One region of the Paracoccus sp. FO-3 genome, then DNA from elsewhere that is predicted to be linked to it. Evidence: riboswitches for the same ligand, from Rfam matches in the RefSeq annotation. Region 1 holds a riboswitch; the other holds the start of a gene.
What was found. Region 1 has a riboswitch for thiamine pyrophosphate ahead of thiD (bifunctional hydroxymethylpyrimidine kinase/phosphomethylpyrimidine kinase). Riboswitches for the same ligand answer to the same signal wherever they lie in the genome.
Positions count from the first base shown of each region.

Region 2: it holds a riboswitch for thiamine pyrophosphate, as region 1 does, so the genes downstream of both, FE811_RS20265 (TenA family protein) here and thiD (bifunctional hydroxymethylpyrimidine kinase/phosphomethylpyrimidine kinase) in region 1, are expected to answer to the same signal.

Region 1 covers NZ_VCBQ01000002.1:19,612-30,337, forward strand. The annotation lists gene FE811_RS00680 (PAS-domain containing protein) at 4-1,875, shown strand; gene FE811_RS00685 (response regulator transcription factor) at 1,868-2,569, shown strand; gene aroQ (type II 3-dehydroquinate dehydratase) at 2,598-3,032, shown strand; gene FE811_RS00695 (hypothetical protein) at 3,247-3,960, shown strand; gene FE811_RS00700 (HAD family phosphatase) at 4,053-4,655, opposite strand; TPP riboswitch at 4,837-4,940, shown strand; gene thiD (bifunctional hydroxymethylpyrimidine kinase/phosphomethylpyrimidine kinase) at 5,008-5,835, shown strand; gene FE811_RS00710 (FAD-dependent oxidoreductase) at 5,832-6,809, shown strand; gene thiS (sulfur carrier protein ThiS) at 6,793-6,990, shown strand; gene FE811_RS00720 (thiazole synthase) at 6,992-7,756, shown strand; gene FE811_RS00725 (thiamine phosphate synthase) at 7,753-8,349, shown strand; gene FE811_RS00730 (HesA/MoeB/ThiF family protein) at 8,346-9,308, shown strand; gene FE811_RS00735 (ABC transporter substrate-binding protein) at 9,305-10,246, shown strand; gene tenA (thiaminase II) at 10,243-10,726, shown strand, end outside.
Region 2 covers NZ_VCBQ01000091.1:228-9,420, forward strand. The annotation lists gene FE811_RS20245 (Lrp/AsnC family transcriptional regulator) at 1-383, opposite strand, end outside; gene FE811_RS20250 (Lrp/AsnC family transcriptional regulator) at 380-835, opposite strand; gene ilvC (ketol-acid reductoisomerase) at 962-1,984, shown strand; gene FE811_RS20260 (NUDIX hydrolase) at 2,167-2,640, shown strand; gene FE811_RS20265 (TenA family protein) at 2,644-3,285, opposite strand; TPP riboswitch at 3,351-3,481, opposite strand; gene FE811_RS20270 (AI-2E family transporter) at 3,653-4,846, shown strand; gene hflC (protease modulator HflC) at 4,923-6,038, opposite strand; gene hflK (FtsH protease activity modulator HflK) at 6,038-7,243, opposite strand; gene gorA (glutathione-disulfide reductase) at 7,302-8,702, opposite strand; gene rpiA (ribose-5-phosphate isomerase RpiA) at 8,699-9,193, opposite strand, start outside.

The DNA.
Region 1 (10,726 bases):
GGAATGGTCACGCCCACGAACGACCGGCACGCCGAACTGACCCGCTCGGGGCTGAACCTGATCCAGCAGGCGATCTCGATCTTCGACGCCGACCTGCGGCTGGCGGTCTGCAACCGCCCCTATCAGGCGATGTTCGGCCTGCCGGACGAGCTGACCCGCACCGGCGCCACCTTCCAGGATACGATCCGCTACCTGGTCCATCGCGGCGAATACGGCCCCCAGGACGACCCCGAGGCCGCGATTCGCGAGCGCGTCGACCAGGCCCGCACCTTCCAGCCGCATTACATGGAACGAAAGCGCGCCGACGGCCGCTGGATCTCGGTCGAGGGGGCGCCGCTCAGCCAGGGCGGCTGGATCGCGGTCTATACCGACATCACCCATATCAAGCGGCAGGAAGCGCTGCTGCGCGCCCGGTCCGAGGAACTCTCGGAGCTGGTGCTGGAGAATGCCGAGCGGCTGTCGGCCGCGAACCGCGCCCTGGCCGCGACCAATGCCGCGCTGGAGGAGGCCAAGCGCATCCTGACCGAATCCGAGGCCCGCACCCGCCATGTCACCGCCATGGTCCCGGCCCATATCGCGCATATGGACCGCGACTATCGCTATACCTTCTCGAACAACCAGATCTCGATGGTGTTTCCAGGCGCGAATCGCTCGATCATCGGCTGCCAATGCGAAACCGTGCTGGGCGCCGAGACCTTCGCCCGCATCCGCCCGCACCTGGACCGCGCCATCGCCGGCCAGCCGCAGGTGTTCGAGATCACGCACCCGCCCTCGGGTCGGCGCATCCGCATCGCGCTGACCCCCGACCAGAACGGGCGCGGCGTCTATATCCTGTCCACCGACGTCACCGCCGAGGTGCAGGCGCGCGAGGCGCTGACCCATGCCGCCAAGCGCGCGGTGGCGGCGCAGATGACCTCGGGGCTGGCGCATGACTTCGGCAACCTGCTGACCATCATCCTGGGCCTGCAGGGCCGGCTGGCCCGCGCCGGACTGCCGCCCGAACAGGCCGAGGACGTGCAGGCCACGCTGGCCGCCGCCCGGCGCGGGGTGCGGCTGCTCGACGGCATCTCGGCGCTGACCGGCCGGCGCGAGCACCAGCCGCAGCCGGTCGGGCTGCGCGCCATGCTGGACGACCTGGCGGCGATGACCCGGCCGACGCTGGGCGCGGGCGTCACGCTGGACACCCGCATCGGCGATCTGCCGGCGCGGGTGATGCTGGACCCCGGCGTGCTTCAGGACGTGCTGCTCAACCTGATCCTGAACGCGCGCGACGCCATGCGGGGCCGCGGGCGCATCGGCGTCACCGTCCGGCCCGCCGGCCGCTGGCTGGAGATCGCGGTCGCCGATACCGGCCCCGGCTTTTCCGACGAGGCGCTGGCGCGCGCGACCGAGCCCTTCTTCACCACCAAGGGCAGCCAGGGCACCGGCCTTGGCCTGTCGATGGTCTATGACCAGATCAAGCTGGCGGGCGGCACCCTGCGGCTGGGCAATGCCGAGGGCGGCGGCGCGCAGGTGACCATCCGCCTGCCGCTGCGCGCCGCCCGCCCGCAACTGGTGCTGCTGGTCGAGGATGACGACGCCATCCGCGCCCATATCCGCGAGATGCTGACCGCCCAGGGCCATTCGGTGATCGAGGCCGGCTCGCTGGCCGAGGCGCGCGGGTTGACCGACCTGGCCGGGCTGACCATGATCCTCTCCGACCTGCAACTGGGCGACGGTTCGGGGGCGGATCTGCGGGGCCGCGGCCTGCCGCTGGTGCTGATGACGGCGCTGCCGCCGGGCGATCCGCGCAGATCGGGGCTTGACTGCCCGGTCCTGACCAAGCCCTTTGGCGACACCGAACTGGCCGTGGCCATGGCAGAGACAGATGACTGACGCCCCCCTGATCGCCATTCTCGACGACGAGCCCGAAATCCGCCGCCTGCTATCCGCGGCGCTGGAAGACGCGGGCTTTCGCACCCAGGGCTTCGCCCGCGCCACCGAGTTCGAGGCGGCGCTGCGCCGCATCCAGCCCGATGCCTGCCTGATCGACCTGGGCCTGCCCGACCGCGACGGGCTGGCGCTGGTCCACCGGCTGGCCAGCGAATCCGGCGCGGCGATCATCATCATCTCGGGCCGGGCGCAGGTGCAGGACCGCGTGACCGGGCTGGAGCTTGGCGCCGACGACTACATCATCAAGCCCTTCGAGCCGGCCGAGGTCGTGGCCCGCATCCGCGCCCGGCTGCGCAAGCCCCAGCGCGAGACCGGCCCCGGCCGCCAGCAGGTCCGCTTTGCCGGCTGGTCGGCCGATTTCGACCGCTACACGCTCACCTCGCCCGAAGGCGCCGAGACCCCGATCAGCCATGCCGAGGCCGAGGTCTTGCGCCTGTTCCTGGACAATCCGCGCCGGCTGATCTCGCGCGCGCAGATGCTGGAAACGCTGGGCGGCACGGCGGGGGAAAGCTTCGACCGGGCGATGGACGTGCGCATCTCGCGCCTGCGCACCAAGCTGGGCGAGGATCCCAAGAACCCGCGCCTGATCAAGACGATCTACGGCGCGGGCTATATCTTTCTGGCCGAACTGGGCTAGATTGCCCCCGATCTGCCGGAGAACGCCCATGCCCACCGTCTATGTCCTGAACGGCCCGAACCTGAACCTTCTGGGCCAGCGCCAGCCCGAGATCTATGGCAGCACCACGCTGTCCGACGTGGAACGCGACTGCCGGGCGCTGGGGGCCGAGCTTGGTCTGGAGATCGCCTTCCACCAGTCGAACCACGAGGGCGCGATCATCGACCTGATCCACGAGGCGCGGCGATCGGCCCAGGCCATCGTCATCAACCCGGCGGCCTTCACCCACACCTCGGTCGCGATCCTGGATGCGCTGAACACCTTCGACGGTCCGGTGATCGAGGTGCATATCTCGAACGTCCACAAGCGCGAGAGCTTCCGGCACCATTCCTATGTCAGCCTGCGCGCCGAGGGCGTGATCGCCGGCCTGGGCATCCACGGCTACCTGCTGGCGCTGCGCCACGTGGCGAAGCTGGTGGGATAGGTGGGCTGGGGCGGTGGTTTGAGCCCGAAGCGGACGGCCGAACCGTAGCCGCACTACCTAGACGCACGTTCAACCTCCTGGAATTCAAAGCGTTGTTTGCGACTCACGAGGAAAACGCAGCAATCTGTATCGTGAACCCATTCAGAACATTTGAGGCGTGAATATGTATCACCCGCTGACCCGGAAGCACTTGTACAGCGCAACGAGGGTTTCTGTGTATTTTGACGAATACGGTAACGAGAAGTCTGCTTCCGGTACGGCATTTTTCCTAAGGACAAGCGCCGGAAAGTTGTATCTTGTATCAAACAGGCATGTCTTCGATGCAAGCTACAGTGACCCCCGCAAGAAAAATTGGGCTTTGAGAAAGGTAGTCGCTGCGGGATATTGTGACGGAAATCTGCTGCCGTTTGATTTTTCCTTTAGCCCACCACAGATTCTGTTTCCAAAAAATGAGAAGGAAGATGTTGCCGTGGTTGATCTGAGCAATGTCAGAATTGACGGAGCGTTGCCAGGCAGCGTGGTACCGATTGAGGAAAGCTACTTAGCGGCAGACGCCGACTTTTCCGAGGTAGATATCTCCGACATTGTGGCTTTCCCAGTGTATCATGGAGCGTCTAATCAGCCGGTAATGCGAACCGGGTGGGTGGCAAGTGATCCATCGCAGAATTTTATCGGGCATGGTCTCAGCGGCGACGCAAGGCGCATTGCAATTGAGGGATTCTCATGGGGCGGCTATTCTGGCTCACCTGTTTTTACTTTAGATAGAGGACTTCAGTCTGGCGCCGGCATTACTTACGGCGGCGGATTTCGAGGAAGTAAAATGATTGGCGTGAATGCTGGCCACATAAAGGTTGCGGATGGGTCGGGCGCACATGCTGGACTATCGTATCTTATTAAAAGCAGTGTTTTAATTGAGTTGCTTTCTTAAATGCCAACGTGAGGTCTTTGCTGATAGATTTCTCCTGCTCATGCAGGCTGCGAATGACCGCTCCGGTCCCGCAAAGCGGACTAGCCGCCCCCTCAAAACACCCCGCGCCGCGCCAGATCCTCGCCCAGCGCCTCGGCGCTGGTAAAGCGGATCGCGTCGATGCCCAGCGCGCGGGCGCCCTCGACATTGGCCGGGCTGTCGTCGATGAAGATGCAGTCCTCGGGGCGCAGCCCGTTACGGTCCATCAGCAGCCGAAAGATCGCGGGCTCGGGCTTCAGCGCGCCGACCTGGCCTGAGACCAGGATGTCGGCGAACAGCCCGCCCAGCCGGGAATGCAGTTCCAGCGCATGGGGCCAGGTCTCGGCCGACCAGTTGGTCAGCGCATAAAGCGGCACCCCGCGGGCCAGCAGCGCCTCGGCAATCGCCCAGCTGCCCGGCACGGTCTTTTCGATGGTGACGGGGAAAGCCGCCAGATAGCCGGCCAGGTGGCGCGCCTCGTCGCCATGGGCGGCGCGGGCGGCGGCAAGCCCCTCGGCAAAGCTGCGCCCGCCGTCCTGCATCCGGTTCCAGCCGGGAAAGTCGATGCGGGCCATCCAGGCCTCGGCCTCGGCCCGGCTGGTGAACACATCCGCAAAGGCCAGCGCCGGATCCCAGTCGATCAGCACCCCGCCCAGGTCGAAGATCACGCTTTTCATCGCATCCTTCCGCATTTCGCCGCGCCCAGATCGGCCGGAAATCCCGGCGCTGTAAAGCCCGAAAACCGCGCCGCGCGCCCCGCCATGCTGCCGGCAAGGCCGACGGATCCGCGACAGCGAGGGGCCGGCCGCGCGCGGCCCTTGCAATACGGGGCGCCGGAGCCTAGTGTCGCGCGGAAGACTCATACACTTGGGGAGCCCCGCACGGGGCTGAGAGGTGCCGGGCACCGACCCATCGAACCTGATCCGGGTCATGCCGGCGTAGGGAAGGGTAGAGTGACGCGGCCCGCAATCCCAGGCCGCCACCCATCCGCCCAGCGTCCGCGTGCCCGGCCGAAACGAAAGGCGGGCCATGTCGGGATTGCAGCCCCATCCCATCGCGCTGACCATCGCCGGCTCGGACAGCGGCGGCGGCGCCGGAATCCAGGCCGATCTGAAAAGCTTTTCGGCGCTGGGCGTCTATGGCGCCTCGGTCATCACCGCGATCACCGCGCAGAACACCCGCACCGTCGCCGCGGTCGAACCCGTCAGCCCCGCCATGATCGCCGCCCAGATCGACGCGGTCTTCGGCGACCTGGACGTGCGCGCGGTCAAGATCGGCATGGTCGGCGGCGTGGATGCGATCACGGTCGTCGCCGGCCGGCTGACGGCGCTGCTGGCGGACAACCCGGTCCCGGTGGTGCTGGACCCGGTGATGGTGGCGAAATCCGGCGACGCGCTTTTGCCGGACGAGGCCGTCTCGGCGCTGCGCGAGCAGCTGATCCCGCTGGCGACCGTGCTGACCCCCAACCTGCCCGAGGCCGCGCGCCTGCTGGACCTTGCCGCCGCCGCGACCCCCGAGGAAATGCGCCAGCAGGGCGAGGCGCTGCGCGCTCTGGGCGCCGCCAACGTGCTGATGAAGGGCGGCCACGCAACCGAGGACAGCTGCACCGACCTGCTGATCGGTCCCGAGCCGCTGGTCCTGACCGCGCCGCGGCAGCAGACGCCCAACACCCATGGCACCGGCTGTTCGCTTTCCTCGGCCATCGCGGCCGGGCTGGCGCAGGGCATGACGGTGGCGCAGGCCGTGACCCGCGCCCATGGCTGGCTGCAGGCCGCCATCGCCCGCGCCGACGAATTGTCGGTCGGGCTGGGCCATGGCCCGGTGCATCATTTCCACGCGCTCTGGGGGCAGGCATGAACCAGATCACCATCCTTGGCGCCGGGGTGATGGGGCTTTGCATCGCCACCGAACTGGCCCAGCGCGGCACCCTGCCGCGCATCATCGACCCGGCCGGCAAGCCCGGATCGCAAGCCTGCAGCTGGCGCGCGGGCGGGATGCTCGCCCCTTATTGCGAGGCCGAAAGCGCCGAGCCGGTGGTGCTGCGCCTGGGCGTCGAGGCCGCCGACTGGTGGCAGGCGAACGGGGCCGAGGTCATCCGCCGCGGCACGCTGGTGCTGGCGCCCTCGCGCGACCGGGCGGAACTCGACCGTTTCGCCCGGCTGACCGAGGCGCATCAGCCGGTGAACGGCGACGAAATCGCGGCGCTGGAGCCGGAACTGTCCGGCCGCTTCCCGCGCGGGCTGCATTTCGCGACCGAGGCGCACCTGAACCCGCGCGCCGCCCTGCTGGCGCTGCGCGACCGGCTGGAGGAACGCGGCATCCAGATCGAGACCGAGGGGACGCCCACCGGCCTTGTGGTGGACGCGCGCGGCTTGGCGGCCAAGGACGAACTGGCCGACCTGCGCGGCGTGCGCGGCGAGATGCTGGTGATCCGCTGCCCGGAAGTGACCCTGACCCGCACCATCCGCCTGCTGCATCCGCGCATCCCGCTGTACCTCGTGCCGCGCGGCGATGGCGTCTACATGATCGGCGCCACCATGCTGGAGACCGGCGGCAAGTATCGCGTCACCGCCCGTTCGGCGGTCGAGATGCTGTCGGCCGCCTATGCCCTGCATCCCGGCTTTGCCGAGGCCGAGATCCTGGAGCTTGGCTCGGATGCGCGCCCGGCCTTCCCGGACAACCTGCCCCGCCTGCGCCGGCGCGGCGGCACGCTTTACGCAAACGGCCTTTACCGCCACGGCTATCTTCTGGCCCCCGCCGTGGCCCGCATGGCCGCCGATTACCTTCTCGAGGGCCGGAAACCGGAGTTCATGGATGAAGATCACCCTTAACGGAGAGGCGCGCGACCTGAACGGCCCGTCCGTGCAGGACGCGCTGGCCGAGATCGGACTGGGCGCGGCCAAGGTGGCGACGGCGCTGAACGGCGCCTTCCTGCCCGCCGCCGCGCGGGCGGAAACCACGCTGAAGGATGGCGACGCGCTGGAAGTCGTGGCGCCGATGCAGGGGGGCTGAGATGCCGGACTTTTACGGAACCGCGGTCGAAAGCCCGCTGATGCTGGGGACGGCGCAATACCCCTCGCCCGCGATCATGGCGCAGGCGTTCCGCGCATCCCGCGCCGGCATCGCCACCGTCAGCCTGCGGCGCGAAGGCGGCGCCGGCCAGGATTTCCACAACCTCATCAAGGATCTGGGCATCCCGGTCCTGCCCAATACCGCCGGCTGCCATTCGGTGCGCGAGGCGGTGACGACCGCGCAGATGGCGCGCGAACTGTTCGAGACGCCCTGGATCAAGCTGGAGGTGATCCGCGACGACGACACGCTCTGCCCCGACGTGATCGCCCTGGTCGAGGCGGCGCGCATCCTGTCCGACGACGGCTTCCAGGTCTTTCCCTATTGCACAGAGGATCTGTCGGTCTGCGGCCGGCTGCTGGACGCGGGCTGCCAGGTGCTGATGCCCTGGGGCGCGCCCATCGGCTCGGGCCGGGGGCTGAACAACCCTTACGGCTTGCGCAGCCTGCGGGCGCATTTCCCGGACGTGCCGCTGGTGGTCGATGCCGGCATCGGCCTGCCCAGCCACGCCGCCCAGGCGATGGAGCTGGGCTATGACGCCGTGCTGCTGAACACCGCCGTCGCCAAGGCCGGCGATCCGGTGGCCATGGCCAGCGCCATGGCGCTGGCGATCGAGGCGGGCCAGCTGGCCCATGCCGCCGGCGCGATCGAGGCGCGGGACATGGCCGCGCCCTCGACCCCGCTCTTCGGAATGGCGGTGCTGGGATGAAACTGCCGCGCTTCTATCCGATCTTCGACAACAGCGACTGGCTGCGCCGCGCCCTGCCCTTGGGCGTGAAGCTGGTGCAGATCCGCATCAAGGACCAGCCGCCCGCCCGGCTGCTGGGCGAACTGGCGCTGTGCCAGGAGCTTTGCCGCGAACATGGCGCCACGCTGGTCGTCAACGACCACTGGCAGGCCGCCATCGACCTGGGCTGCGACTTCATCCACCTGGGGCAAGAGGATCTGGACACGGCCGACATTCCCGCGATCCGCAAGGCGGGGCTGCGGCTGGGCCTTTCGACCCACGACCATGCCGAGCTGGACCGGGCGCTGGCGCTCAGGCCCGATTACGTCGCGCTGGGTCCGGTCTGGCCGACGATCCTGAAGAAGATGAAATGGGAACAGCAGGGGCTGGACCGGGTCCGCGAATGGCGCCGGCTGGTCGGCGCGACGCCCCTGGTCGCCATCGGCGGCGTGACCCCGGACCGCGCGCTCGAGGCTTTCGCCGCTGGCGCCGACGTGGCCTCGGCCGTGACCGACATTACGCTGAACCCCGACCCCGAGGGCCGCATCCGCGAATGGCTGCGGGTGACGGCATGAACCGCTATGCCCGCCAGATGGTCCTGCCCGAGGTCGGCGCCCAGGGGCAGGACCGCATCGGTGCCGCCCATGCGCTGGTGGTCGGCGCGGGCGCGCTTGGCGTGCCGGTGCTGCAATACCTGGCAGGCAGCGGCATCGGCCGCATCACCCTGATCGACCCCGACACGGTCGAGGAATCGAACCTGCACCGCCAGCCGCTTTACCGCATGGCGGATCTGGGCCAGCCCAAGGTCCGCGCCGCGGCGCAGGCCCTGGCCGGGCTGAACCCCTCGGTCCGGGTCGAGACGCTGGAGGAGCGCCTGACCCCGCTGAACGCCCCCGCGCTGGTCGCGGCGGCGGATGTGGTGCTGGACTGCGCCGACAGCTATGCCGCTAGCTACACGCTGTCCGACGCCTGCCTGGCGGCGGGCAAGCCGCTGATCTCGGCCTCGGCGCTGGGGCTTGCGGGCTATGTCGGCGGCTTCTGCCGGGGCGCGCCCAGCCTGCGCGCGCTGTTCCCCGACCCGCCCGACAGCGGCCAGACCTGCGCCACCGCCGGCGTGCTGGGCCCGGTGGTGGGCATGCTCGGCTGCATCCAGGCGCAGATGGCGCTGCGGCTGCTTCTGGGCCTGGCCCCCTCGCCCCTGGGCGAGTTTATCCGCTTCGACAATGGCCGCTTCACCCAGTTCCGCTTCGACGCCGCGCCCGAGGCGACTGGCCCGCGCTTCATCGCCCGCGAGGAAATCCGCCCGGCCGACCTGGTCATCGACCTGCGCCCCGAGGACGAGGCCCCGCGCAAGGCCACCCCGGACGCGCTGCGCCTGCCCGATTACGGCGCGACCGGCCCCCTGCCCGACCCCGGCGGCCGCGTGGTGCTGGCCTGCCGTTCCGGCCTGCGCTCCTGGCGCGCCGCCGACGCCCTTGCCCGCCGCTGGAGCGGCGAGATCACCCTTCTGGCCCTTGGAGACGACGACCGATGAAACATTTCACCCTTGCCGCCGCCCTCGCGATCCTGGCCCAGCCGGCGCTGGCCCAGGACAAGGTCACGCTGATCCTGGACTGGTTCGTGAACCCCGACCACGGCCCGATCATCGTCGCCCAGGAAAAGGGCTTCTTCGCCGAGGAAGGGCTGGAGGTCGAGGTCGTCGCCCCCGCCGATCCCTCGGACCCGCCCAAGCTGGTCGCCGCCGGCAAGGCCGATTACGCCATCAGCTACCAGCCGCAACTGCACCTGCAAGTGCATGAGGGCCTGCCGCTGAAGCGCGTGGGCACCCTGGTCGCCACGCCCTTGAACTGCCTGATGGTCAAGGCCGACGGCCCGGTGCAAGAGATCGCCGACCTCAAGGGCAAGAAGATCGGCTATTCCGTCTCGGGCGTCGAGGAGGCGCTGGTCGGCCAGATCCTCGGGACCGCCGGGCTGACCATGGACGACATCGAGATGGTGAACGTGAACTGGTCGCTTTCGCCGGCGCTGATCGCCGGCCAGGTCGATGCCACCATCGGCGCCTATCGCAATTTCGAGCTGACGCAGATGCGGCTGGAAGGCGCCGAGGGCAAATGCTTCTTCGTCGAGGAACAGGGCGTGCCGACCTATGACGAGCTGATCTTCGTCGCCAACCCGGCCAACCTGGACCTGGACCGCACCCGCCGTCTGCTGCACGCGGTCGAGCGCGGCGCGCAATACATGATCAACCACCCCGACGAGGCCTGGGAGCTGTTCTCGGCCACCGCCCCCGACCTTCGCGACGAGCTGAACGCCGAGGCGTGGAAGGACACGCTGCCGCGCTTCTCGCAATCGCCGGCGGCGCTGGACCAGGGCCGCTATGCGCGGTTCGAGGCCTTCCTCTACGAGGCCGGGCTGGTGGACGGCGTGCTGCCGGTCTCGGACTTGGCGCTGGACGTGGGGGCGGCAGAATGAACCGCTACGGAGACGCCTTCGCCGCCTGGCGCGCCGACGCGCAGCCGGAATGGGACGCCTATACCCGCCACGCCTTCGTCGAGGGGCTGCGCGACGGCACGCTGCCGCAATCCTGCTTCCTGACCTACCTGGTGCAGGACTACCTGTTCCTGAAGAACTTCTCGCGCGCCTGGGCGCTGGCGGTGGTCAAGGCCGGCGACCTCGACGAGATGCGGGCCTGTTCGGCCACGGTTCACACCCTGCTCGATCACGAAATGGGCCTGCATGTCCAGACCTGCGCCCGCGCCGGCATGGGCCCCGAGGTGCTGGCCAATGCGCAAGAGGCGGTGACCAACATCGCCTATACCCGCTATGTGCTCGAGGCGGGCTATTCGGGCGATTTCCTCGACCTGCTGGCGGCGCTGATGCCCTGCGTGCTGGGCTATGGCGAAATCGGGCTGCGGCTCCAGGCCGAGGCGGCGCCCGACACCCCCTATCGCG
Region 2 (9,193 bases), on a different contig from region 1:
ATGCGGCGGCGCAGGATGCGCTCGAAATCGGCGATATCGCGGGCATGGATGCGCAGGCGGTAGTCGAACTGCCCCAGCACATGCTGCACCACCTGCACCTCGGGGATCGCCGTCACTGCGCGCTCGAAATCCTCCAGGCTGACGCGGCCCTTGGCGGCCAGCCGGATGCCCAGGAACACGGTGACGCCGAAGCCCAGGGCGGGCTTGTCCACCACCACCCGGCGCCCGGCGACCACCCCCGCCTCGGTCAGCCGGCGGATGCGCCGCCAGGCCGCGGGCTGGGTCAGGCCCAGGGTCCGGCCGATCTCGGCCGCGCCGCGCGTCGCATCCTCGGCCAGAAGCCGCAGGATCGCCAGATCCGTCGCATCGGGGTGAAAACTCACAGCGGCAGCTCCTGCACGTCCTTGATGGTCGAGACCAGCATCAGCGCATCGCTGTCGGCCACATGCGGCAGGGTCAGGATGCTTTCGCGATAGAGCTGCTGCCAATGCGCCATGTCGCGGGCGATCACCGACAGCCGCAGATCGACCGAGCCCAGGAAGGTCTGGATCTCGGTCACTTCGGGCACGCGCCGGGCGGCGGCGATGAACTCGTCGAAGGCGCGGGGATGGGTCTTGTCCAGGGTAAAGCGCAGGCTGACCTGCACCTCGTAGCCAAGCCTGCGCCAGTCGATGCGGGCTTCGGTGGCGCAGATCACCCCCGCCTGGCGCAGCCGTTCCAGCCGGCGCCACAGGCTGGCCGGCGTGACCCCTGCCCGCTCGGCCAGCTCGGCGTTCGCGATGTCGGGATCGGCCAGAAGCTGGCGCAGGATGCGGCGGTCGGTCGCGTCGGGCATGAATTTTTCACCTTTATGGCATTCTTGGCATGATTGTCGCCAAAACTCCAGCATATCCGCGAAGATTGCACAGAACTGCCATCGGAACGCTGCTAGAACCCTCGCATCGAAACGAGGGAGATCCCGATGCGTGTCTATTACGATCGCGACTGCGATGTGAACCTGATCAAGGACAAGAAGATCGCCATGCTGGGCTATGGCAGCCAAGGCCATGCCCATGCGCTGAACCTGCGCGATTCCGGCGCCAAGAACCTGGTCGTCGCCCTGCGCGAGGGTTCCGCCTCGGCCAAGAAGGCCGAAGCCGAGGGGCTGAAGGTCATGGGCATCGCCGAGGCCGCCGCCTGGGCCGACCTGATCATGTTCACCATGCCCGACGAGCTGCAGGCCGAGACCTATCGCAAATACGTGCATGACAACCTGCGCGAAGGCGCGGCCATCGCCTTTGCCCACGGGCTGAACGTGCATTTCGGCCTGATCGAGCCCAAGCCCGGCGTGGACGTGATCATGATGGCGCCCAAGGGCCCCGGCCACACCGTGCGCGGCGAATATGTCAAGGGCGGCGGCGTGCCCTGCCTGGTCGCCGTGCATCAGGACGCCACCGGCAAGGCCATGGACATCGGCCTGAGCTATTGCTCGGCCATCGGCGGCGGCCGCTCGGGCATCATCGAGACGAACTTCCGCCAGGAATGCGAAACCGACCTGTTCGGCGAGCAGGCGGTGCTGTGCGGCGGCCTGGTCGAGCTGATCCGCATGGGCTTCGAAACCCTGGTCGAGGCCGGCTACGAGCCGGAAATGGCCTATTTCGAATGCCTGCACGAAGTGAAGCTGATCGTGGACCTGATCTACGAGGGCGGCATCGCCAACATGAACTATTCGATCTCGAACACCGCGGAATATGGCGAATACGTCTCGGGCCCGCGCGTGCTGCCCTATGAAGAGACCAAGGCGCGGATGAAGGCGGTGCTGACCGACATCCAGACCGGCAAGTTCGTGCGCGACTTCATGCAGGAGAACGCCGTGGGCCAGCCCTTCTTCAAGGCGACCCGCCGCATCAACGACGAACACCAGATCGAGAAGGTCGGCGAGAAGCTGCGCGGCATGATGCCCTGGATCTCCAAGGGCAAGATGGTGGACAAGGAGCGCAACTGAGCGCGATGCCATGGAAAGCCCCGCCCCGGCGGGGCTTTTCCATTTCGCGGGCGCAGAGGCGCGCGGCGGGAGCCGGCATATCGCGTCGGGCGAGCTTTCCCGATCGCGGAGGCCGCAGGCCACGCCGCCCTTGGCCGGGCATGTGCTAGCCCGGCAGGCCGGGCGTTTTCAGGGCAAGGAACATGCGGATCATCGACAGGCAGGCCGTGCGGGTCATTCTGCTGACGCCCGAGGACCGGGTGCTGCTGATGCGGGTCGATTACGGCGGCGGCGACTGGTGGATCACCCCCGGCGGCGGCACCGAGCCGGGCGAGACGCCGGAACAGACCCTGCGCCGCGAATTGGCCGAGGAGCTGGGCTTGGCCCTGCCCGCCCTGGGCCCGCTGGTCTGGCGGCGCCGCGTGACCATGACGCTGCACCGGCAGCGCTGGCGGCAGTCCGAGGACTATTTCCTGGTCGAGACCCCCGGCTTCACCCCGGCGATCCAGGACGCGCCCGAAGCCGCCACCATCCGCGAATTCCGCTGGTGGAGCCTGGCCGAGATGCGCCACACCTCCCAGCGCCTGGCCCCGGCCGGACTGGCGCGCATCGTGCTGGACTATCGCGAAAGCGGGCCGCCCGGCAGCCCGCCCGAGATAGAAATCATCGAGGATTGATCGCTAAGCAGCGAAAACATTGTCGAAAAACGCCAGTTCCAGCGTGACGGCGCGGCGGAAGAAGTCCCGCGCCTGCTCTGCGGCCTCGGGGCCCGCCCGGTCGAATTCGTCGCGCAGGAAGCCGACGAAATCGCGGAAGAAGGGATTGTCGTGCAGCGTGATCCATTCGGCATGGACGAAATTCGCCGGCAGCGGCTGGGTCGCGCGCATGGCCCAGTCGAGATAGAGCCCCTCGGCCACGTTCAGCACCGCCAGAACGGCGGGATAGGCGCGCGTCTCGGCCGCCTCGCGCATCAGCGCCTGGAAACCCGCGGTAGGGGCGCTGTCGGGAATGGCGGCGCGGTCCGCCTCGCCTACGCCAAGCGTGGCAAAGGCGCGCAGGAAATAGTCGTTCTCCTCGCCCGAGACCATGCCGGCGAAGCGGCCGAAGCGCAGCCGCGATTCGAAACGGTCGGCCGAGGCGATGGCGGCGCCCAGAAGCGTCAGGAAGGCGTCGAGGAAACGGTGGTCCTGCACCAGGTAGCGCGCCATCGCCGCATCCGCGATGCTGCCGTCGCAAACTTCGCGCACGAAGCGGTGGCCGACGGCGGCGGACCATTCCGTCGCGCATTCCCGGCGCAGGGTCTCAAAGAAACTTTCGGTCATCATGCCCTCATGGCTTGGGGGCGAGACCGTCGGTGCGGCGGCCTCGCGGTGAGGCCGGCAAAAGGCAGGTGCGTCATTCCCATTCCTCCGCCGGCATGATCCGGGTCAGGTTCAAAGGGTCACCGCGCCGCCCGTTGCAGGTCGCACCGGGCCAGCGGTTTCTCAGCCCCTTGCCGGGGCTCCCCTTGGTGGCGCCAAGGTTAGCGCGGATGGCCGCGGCTGTCACGCGCCGCCCACAGGATCGTGAGCCGGGAAATCCGGGAGCGGCCGGGCCCGAGGCGGCATTCCGTCTTGCAGCCGGGGGCCAGATGTTATCTCGTTGCGACAGGGCGGGCGCGCGAGCCGCCCGCAGTCAGGACCGGGAACCATGACGACAGGCGAAATGCCGAAACCCACGACCAAGACCGAGCCGAACCCCGCCGCCGCCGCCCTGCAGCAAAGCCCGAAACAGGTCGGTCTGCGCCTGCACCGGCCGCCCCTGCTGACCAATATCTCGGCCGCGCGCTGGCTGCTGCTGGCCATCGTGGCGGCCTCGATCTACTTCTTCCACGGCTTCCTGGTGCCGGTGCTGGCGGCCATGGTGATCGCGCTGGCCAGCTGGCCCCTGCGCGAGCGCGCGGCCCACCAGCTGAACCTGGGCCGCACCGGCGCGGCCACGCTGCTGGTGCTGGTGCTGGTCTGCTTCCTGCTGATCCCCATCGCCATGGCGCTGATCTATGCCTTCCGCGAGCTGCGCGACTGGATCAACTGGGCGATCGTGGTCAACAGCTCGGGCGCGCCGACGCCGGGCTGGATGGTCGAGCTGCCGCAGGTCGGCGACTGGCTGGACGAGAACTGGCAGACCTATGTCGGCCGCCCCGGCGGCATCAGCGAGATCGTGCAGCTGGTCAGCGGCTCGAACATCGGCGCGATCTATCGCGGTGCGGTGACGGCGGGCACGCTGGCCTTCCATCTGGCGCTGACGCTGCTGTTCATGCTGATCACGCTGTTCGTGCTTTACCGCGACGGCGACAGGATCGTGGCGCAGATCGACCAGGTCGGCCGCCGCATCCTGCCCGACCGCTGGAGCCGGCTGTCGCGCGTGGTGCCCGCCACCATCAGCTCGACCGTGACCGGCATGACGCTGATCGCCATCGGCGAAGGGGTGATCCTGGGCATCGCCTATTGGCTGGCCGGCGTGCCCTCGCCGGTGACATTCGGCGTCATCACCGGCTTCATGGCGCTGATCCCCGGCGGCGCGCCGCTGTCCTTCACCCTGGTCTCGGCCTATCTGGTGGCCAGCGGCACGCCCTTTGCCGGGGCGGCGCTGTTCATCTGGGGCACCTGCGAGCTGTTCGTGGTGGACAAGACCATCCGCCCGGTCCTGGTCGGCGGTCCGGTCAAGCTGCCCTTCCTGCCGACCTTTTTCGGGTTGATCGGCGGGGTCAAGACCATGGGCATCGTCGGGCTGTTCGTCGGTCCGGTGCTGATGGCGCTGCTGGTCTCGATCTGGCGGGAATGGCAGCGCGAACTGTCGGAAGAGGAACAGCGGCAGGACAGCAAGCTCATCGGCCTGGAATGACCGCCGGCCCCCGGCATGAAAAAGGCGGGACGCAAGCCGCGTCCCGCCTTTCCATTTGCGCTGTTCGTCCCGCGGATCAGTCGGCCGGGGCCGGCGTCGGGGCGGGCGGCACCACCGGCTCTTCCTGCGGCGGGCTGGCCAGCGATTCCGGCAGCGGCGTCAGCGTCACCCCGGCGCTGGAGCCCAGGGGCTGGCCGGTGCGGTCGGTTTCGGCCGGCGCCGGGGTCTCGCCCGGTTGCAGCGCGCCTTCGGTCTGCGGCTCCTCCTCCGACTCGGGCTCGGTGGCGGCGGGCGGCGGCACCGGCACCGGATTGGCCCGGTCCGCGCCGTCATTGCGCAGGTAGTCGAAGAACTCGCCCTGGGGCTGGATCACCAGCGAGCTGTTCTCGCCCTTCAGCGCCCGCTCATAGGAGGTCATCGAGCGGGTGAAGGCAAAGAACTCGGGATCGCGGCCGAAAGCGTCGGCATAGATGGCGTTGCGGCGGGCATCCGCCTCGCCGCGCACCACCTCGGCCCGCTTGCGCGCTTCCGAGGTCAGCTCGACCACGGTGCGGTCGGCGGCGGCGCGGACGCGCTGCGCGGCCTCGCCACCGCGGGCGATCTCGTCGGCGGCTTCGCGCTCGCGCTCGGCGCGCATCCGGGCATAGGTCGCGGTCAGGTTCTGCTCGGGCAGGTCGGTGCGGGTCAGGCGCACGTCGATGACGCGGATGCCCAGGTCGCGGGCGTCGTCGCGGGCCAGGTCGCGGATGCGGTTCATCAGCGGCGTGCGGTCGTCCGACAGCACCGTGGTCGAGGGCACCGAGCCCAGCACCTGCCGGATCGCATTGGTCACGATCGGCTCAAGCCGGCGCTGCGCGAATTCGATGCCGCCCGAGCCCACCGCGCGGCGGAACTGCACCACGTCGGTGATCTGCCAGCGCGCGAAGGCATCGACCACCAGGCGGCGGTCGTCCAGCGGCGTGACCTCCATCGGCGGGGTCGGCAGGCCCAGGATGCGGGCATCATATTTCACCACGTTGTCGAGGAAGGGCACCTTGATGCCCAGGCCCGGCTCCTCGCGCACCTCGACCACCTCGCCGAAGCGCAGGACAAGCGCCTTTTCGCGCACGTCGACGATATAGAGCGCGGCGATGACCAGGACCGCCACCACGACCAGGAAGGGCAGCGCCAGAAGCGAGATTGCACGGTTCATCACTGGTTCCCCCCGCCGGTATTGGTGTTGCCGGAGCCCGAGGCCCCGCTGCGCAGCTGATCCAGCGGCAGATAGGGCACCACGCCCTGCCCGGCCTCGCCATCGAGGATGACCTTGTTCACCCCGCCCAGAACCTTCTCCATGGTTTCCAGATACATCCGGCGGCGCGTGACCTCCGGCGCCTTGACATATTCGTCATAGACCGAGTTGAAGCGCGCGGCCTCGCCCTCGGCGTTGTTCACCGCCTCGGCGCGATAGGCCTCGGCGCGTTCGATCACGGCGGCGGCCTCGCCTCGGGCGCTGGCCAGCACGCGGTTGGCATAGGCGTCGGCCTCTTTCTCCAGCCGGTCGCGTTCCTGCTGGGCGGCCTGCACCTCGCGGAAGCTGTCGATCACCTCGCGCGGCGGGTCGGCGCGGTCCAGGTTGACGCGCAGCACGTTGATCCCGGCCTCGTAGTCGTTCAGCGTGTTCTGCACCGCCAGCTTCAGGTCGTCGGCGATGGCGCCGCGGTCGCGGTTCAGGATCGGCGCCAGTTCCGAACGCGCCACGATGTCGCGCATGGCGGATTCCGAGACGGCGCGGATGGTGTCGTCGGGATCGGCCAGGTTGAACAGGAATTTCTCGGGGTCCGAGATGTTCCAGACCACCTGATAGGCCATGTCCACGATGTTCTGGTCGCGGGTCAGCATCAGCCCCGAATCCATCGGCCCGGCGCGGCCGGTGCCGATCTCCGTGGTCCGCTCGCCCGAGACCTGCACCACCTCGGCGGTGACGACGGGCCAGGGCGCGAAGTTCAGGCCCGGCTCGCCGGTGCCCACGGGCTTGCCGAACAGCAGCTCGACCGCGCGTTCCTCGGGCTTGACGGTGTAGAAGCTGGAAAAGGCCCAGACCGCCAGCACGGCCAGCGCCGCGATGCCCCAGGTGCCGCGGCTCATCTGGAATTGCGGGCCCTGCGGCCGGCGCGGGCCGCCGCCGCGGTTGCCACCGCCGCCGCCCTTGCCGCCCATCAGCACCCGCAGCCGGTCCTGGCCCTTGCGCACCAGTTCCTCGATCTCGGGGATCTGGTCGCCGCGGCGCGGACCCTGCGGCCGGTCGTCCCTGCCGCCGCCCGGACTGCCCCAGGGGGGCTGGCCGCCCCCTTGCGGCGGCTGCTTGCCGCCCTTGCCGTCATCTCCGCCGCCGCCCCAGGGGCCTTGTCCTGCCATACCTCTCGTGCCTCGCTTGATGTCTGTCTGGTTGAAACTGGTGCCTTCGGCCGGAAAATCAAGCCGATGCGGCGGGTTTGTCCATTTTTGCCGCCCCCACGCGGCGCGAAGGCTTGCGCATGGTCACAAGCTCTTCCGCCAGCGTCGGATGCACGGCGATGGCGGCGTCGAAATCGGCCTTGGTCGCGCCCATGCCCAGCGGAATCGCGATCATCTGGATCATCTCGCCCGCCTCGGGGCCGAAGATGTGGCAGCCCAGCACCTTGTCGGTCTCGCCGTCTACCACCAGCTTCATCACCGCCCGCGCATCCGAGCCGGCGAAAAGCGAGCGCATGGGCCTGAAGCTGGCGACATAGATGTCGGCGGGACCGCAGGCCTCGGCCTCTTCCTCGGTCAGGCCGATGGTCGCCACCTCATGCGGGCGGGTATAGACGGCGCTGGCCACCAGCCGGTGGTCGACCTTGCGCGGCCGGGCGCCGAAGACCGTGTCGGCAAAGCTGTGCCCTTCGCGGATCGCGACCGGGGTCAGGTTCACCCGGTCGGTCACGTCGCCCACGGCATAGATCGACGGCACCGAGCTTTGCGACCATTCGTCCACCGCGATCTCGCCCCTGCGGCCCAGCCGGACGCCGGCCTCCTCGAGCCCCAGCCCCTTGGTATAGGGCGCGCGGCCGGTGGCGAACATCACCGCGTCGAAGATCTCGCTGCCGCCGTCCTCGAAGGTGACGCGGACGCCCGCCCCCTCGCGGTCCAGCCGCGCCGGGTTGGTGCCCAGCCGCACGTCGACGCCGATGGCGCGCAGCTGCTCGGTGGCATGGCGGCGCATCTCGGCGTCGAAGCCGCGCAGCACCGCATCGCCGCGATAGGCCAGCACGGTGGCGCTGCCCAGGCCCTGCAGGATGGTGGCGAATTCGCAGGCGATGAAGCCGCCGCCCACCACCAGCACCCGGCCCGGCAGCCTGTCGAGCGTGAACAGGTCGTCCGAGATCAGCCCCAGTTCCTTGCCCGGAATGTCGGGGCGCTGCGGCCGGCCGCCGACCGCGATCAGGATATGCTTGGCGCTCAGGCGCTGGCCGTCGGCCAGCTCGACCGTATGCGCGTCGTGCAGCCGGGCGCGCTGCATGTGGACCTCGACCCCGGCATTCACCAGCCCCGAGGTATAGGCGCCCTCGAGCCGGTCGAGTTCGCGCAGGAGCTTGCCGTGGAACTCGGCCCAGTCGAAGCGGCCCTCGCCCGCGCCCTGCCAGCCGTAGCCGCGCGATTCGGCCGCCGCGGCGCCGGCTTGCGAGGCGAAGATCATCAGCTTCTTGGGGACGCAGCCGCGGATGACGCAGGTGCCGCCCATGCGGCTTTCCTCGGCCAGGCCGACGCGGGCGCCGTATTCGCTGGCCGCGATCCGCGCCGCGCGCACCCCGCCCGAGCCGCCGCCGATGACGAAAAGGTCGTAGTCGAATTTCATGCCATGTCCTCGCGCCGCAACTCCACCACCGACCCGTCCGGGCAGCCGATGATCGCCAGCTCGCAGATATTCAGGAACAGCCCGTGTTCAACCACCCCGGCGATCGCGGACAGCTCGGCCGCCAGCGCCTCGGCATCGGGGATCGATTCCAGCGCCAGGTCCAGCACCAGGTTGCCCTCGTCGGTGCGCAGGGGCGCATCGGCCCGCTTGCGCAGCAGGATCGGGCGCTGGGTCAGCTCCAGCCGGTCCAGCGCGCGCTGGATCAGCGTCCTGGTCGCCTGCCAGCCAAAGGGAATCACCTCGACCGGCAGGTGAAAGGCGCCCAGCCGGTCCACCACCTTGCCCTGGTCGGCGATGACCACCATGCGGTCCGAGGCGGTGGCGACGATCTTTTCGCGCAGATGCGCCGCGCCGCCGCCCTTGATCAGGTTCAGGTCCGGGTCCACCTCGTCGGCGCCGTCGATGGTCAGGTCCAGCCAGCCGATGGCGTC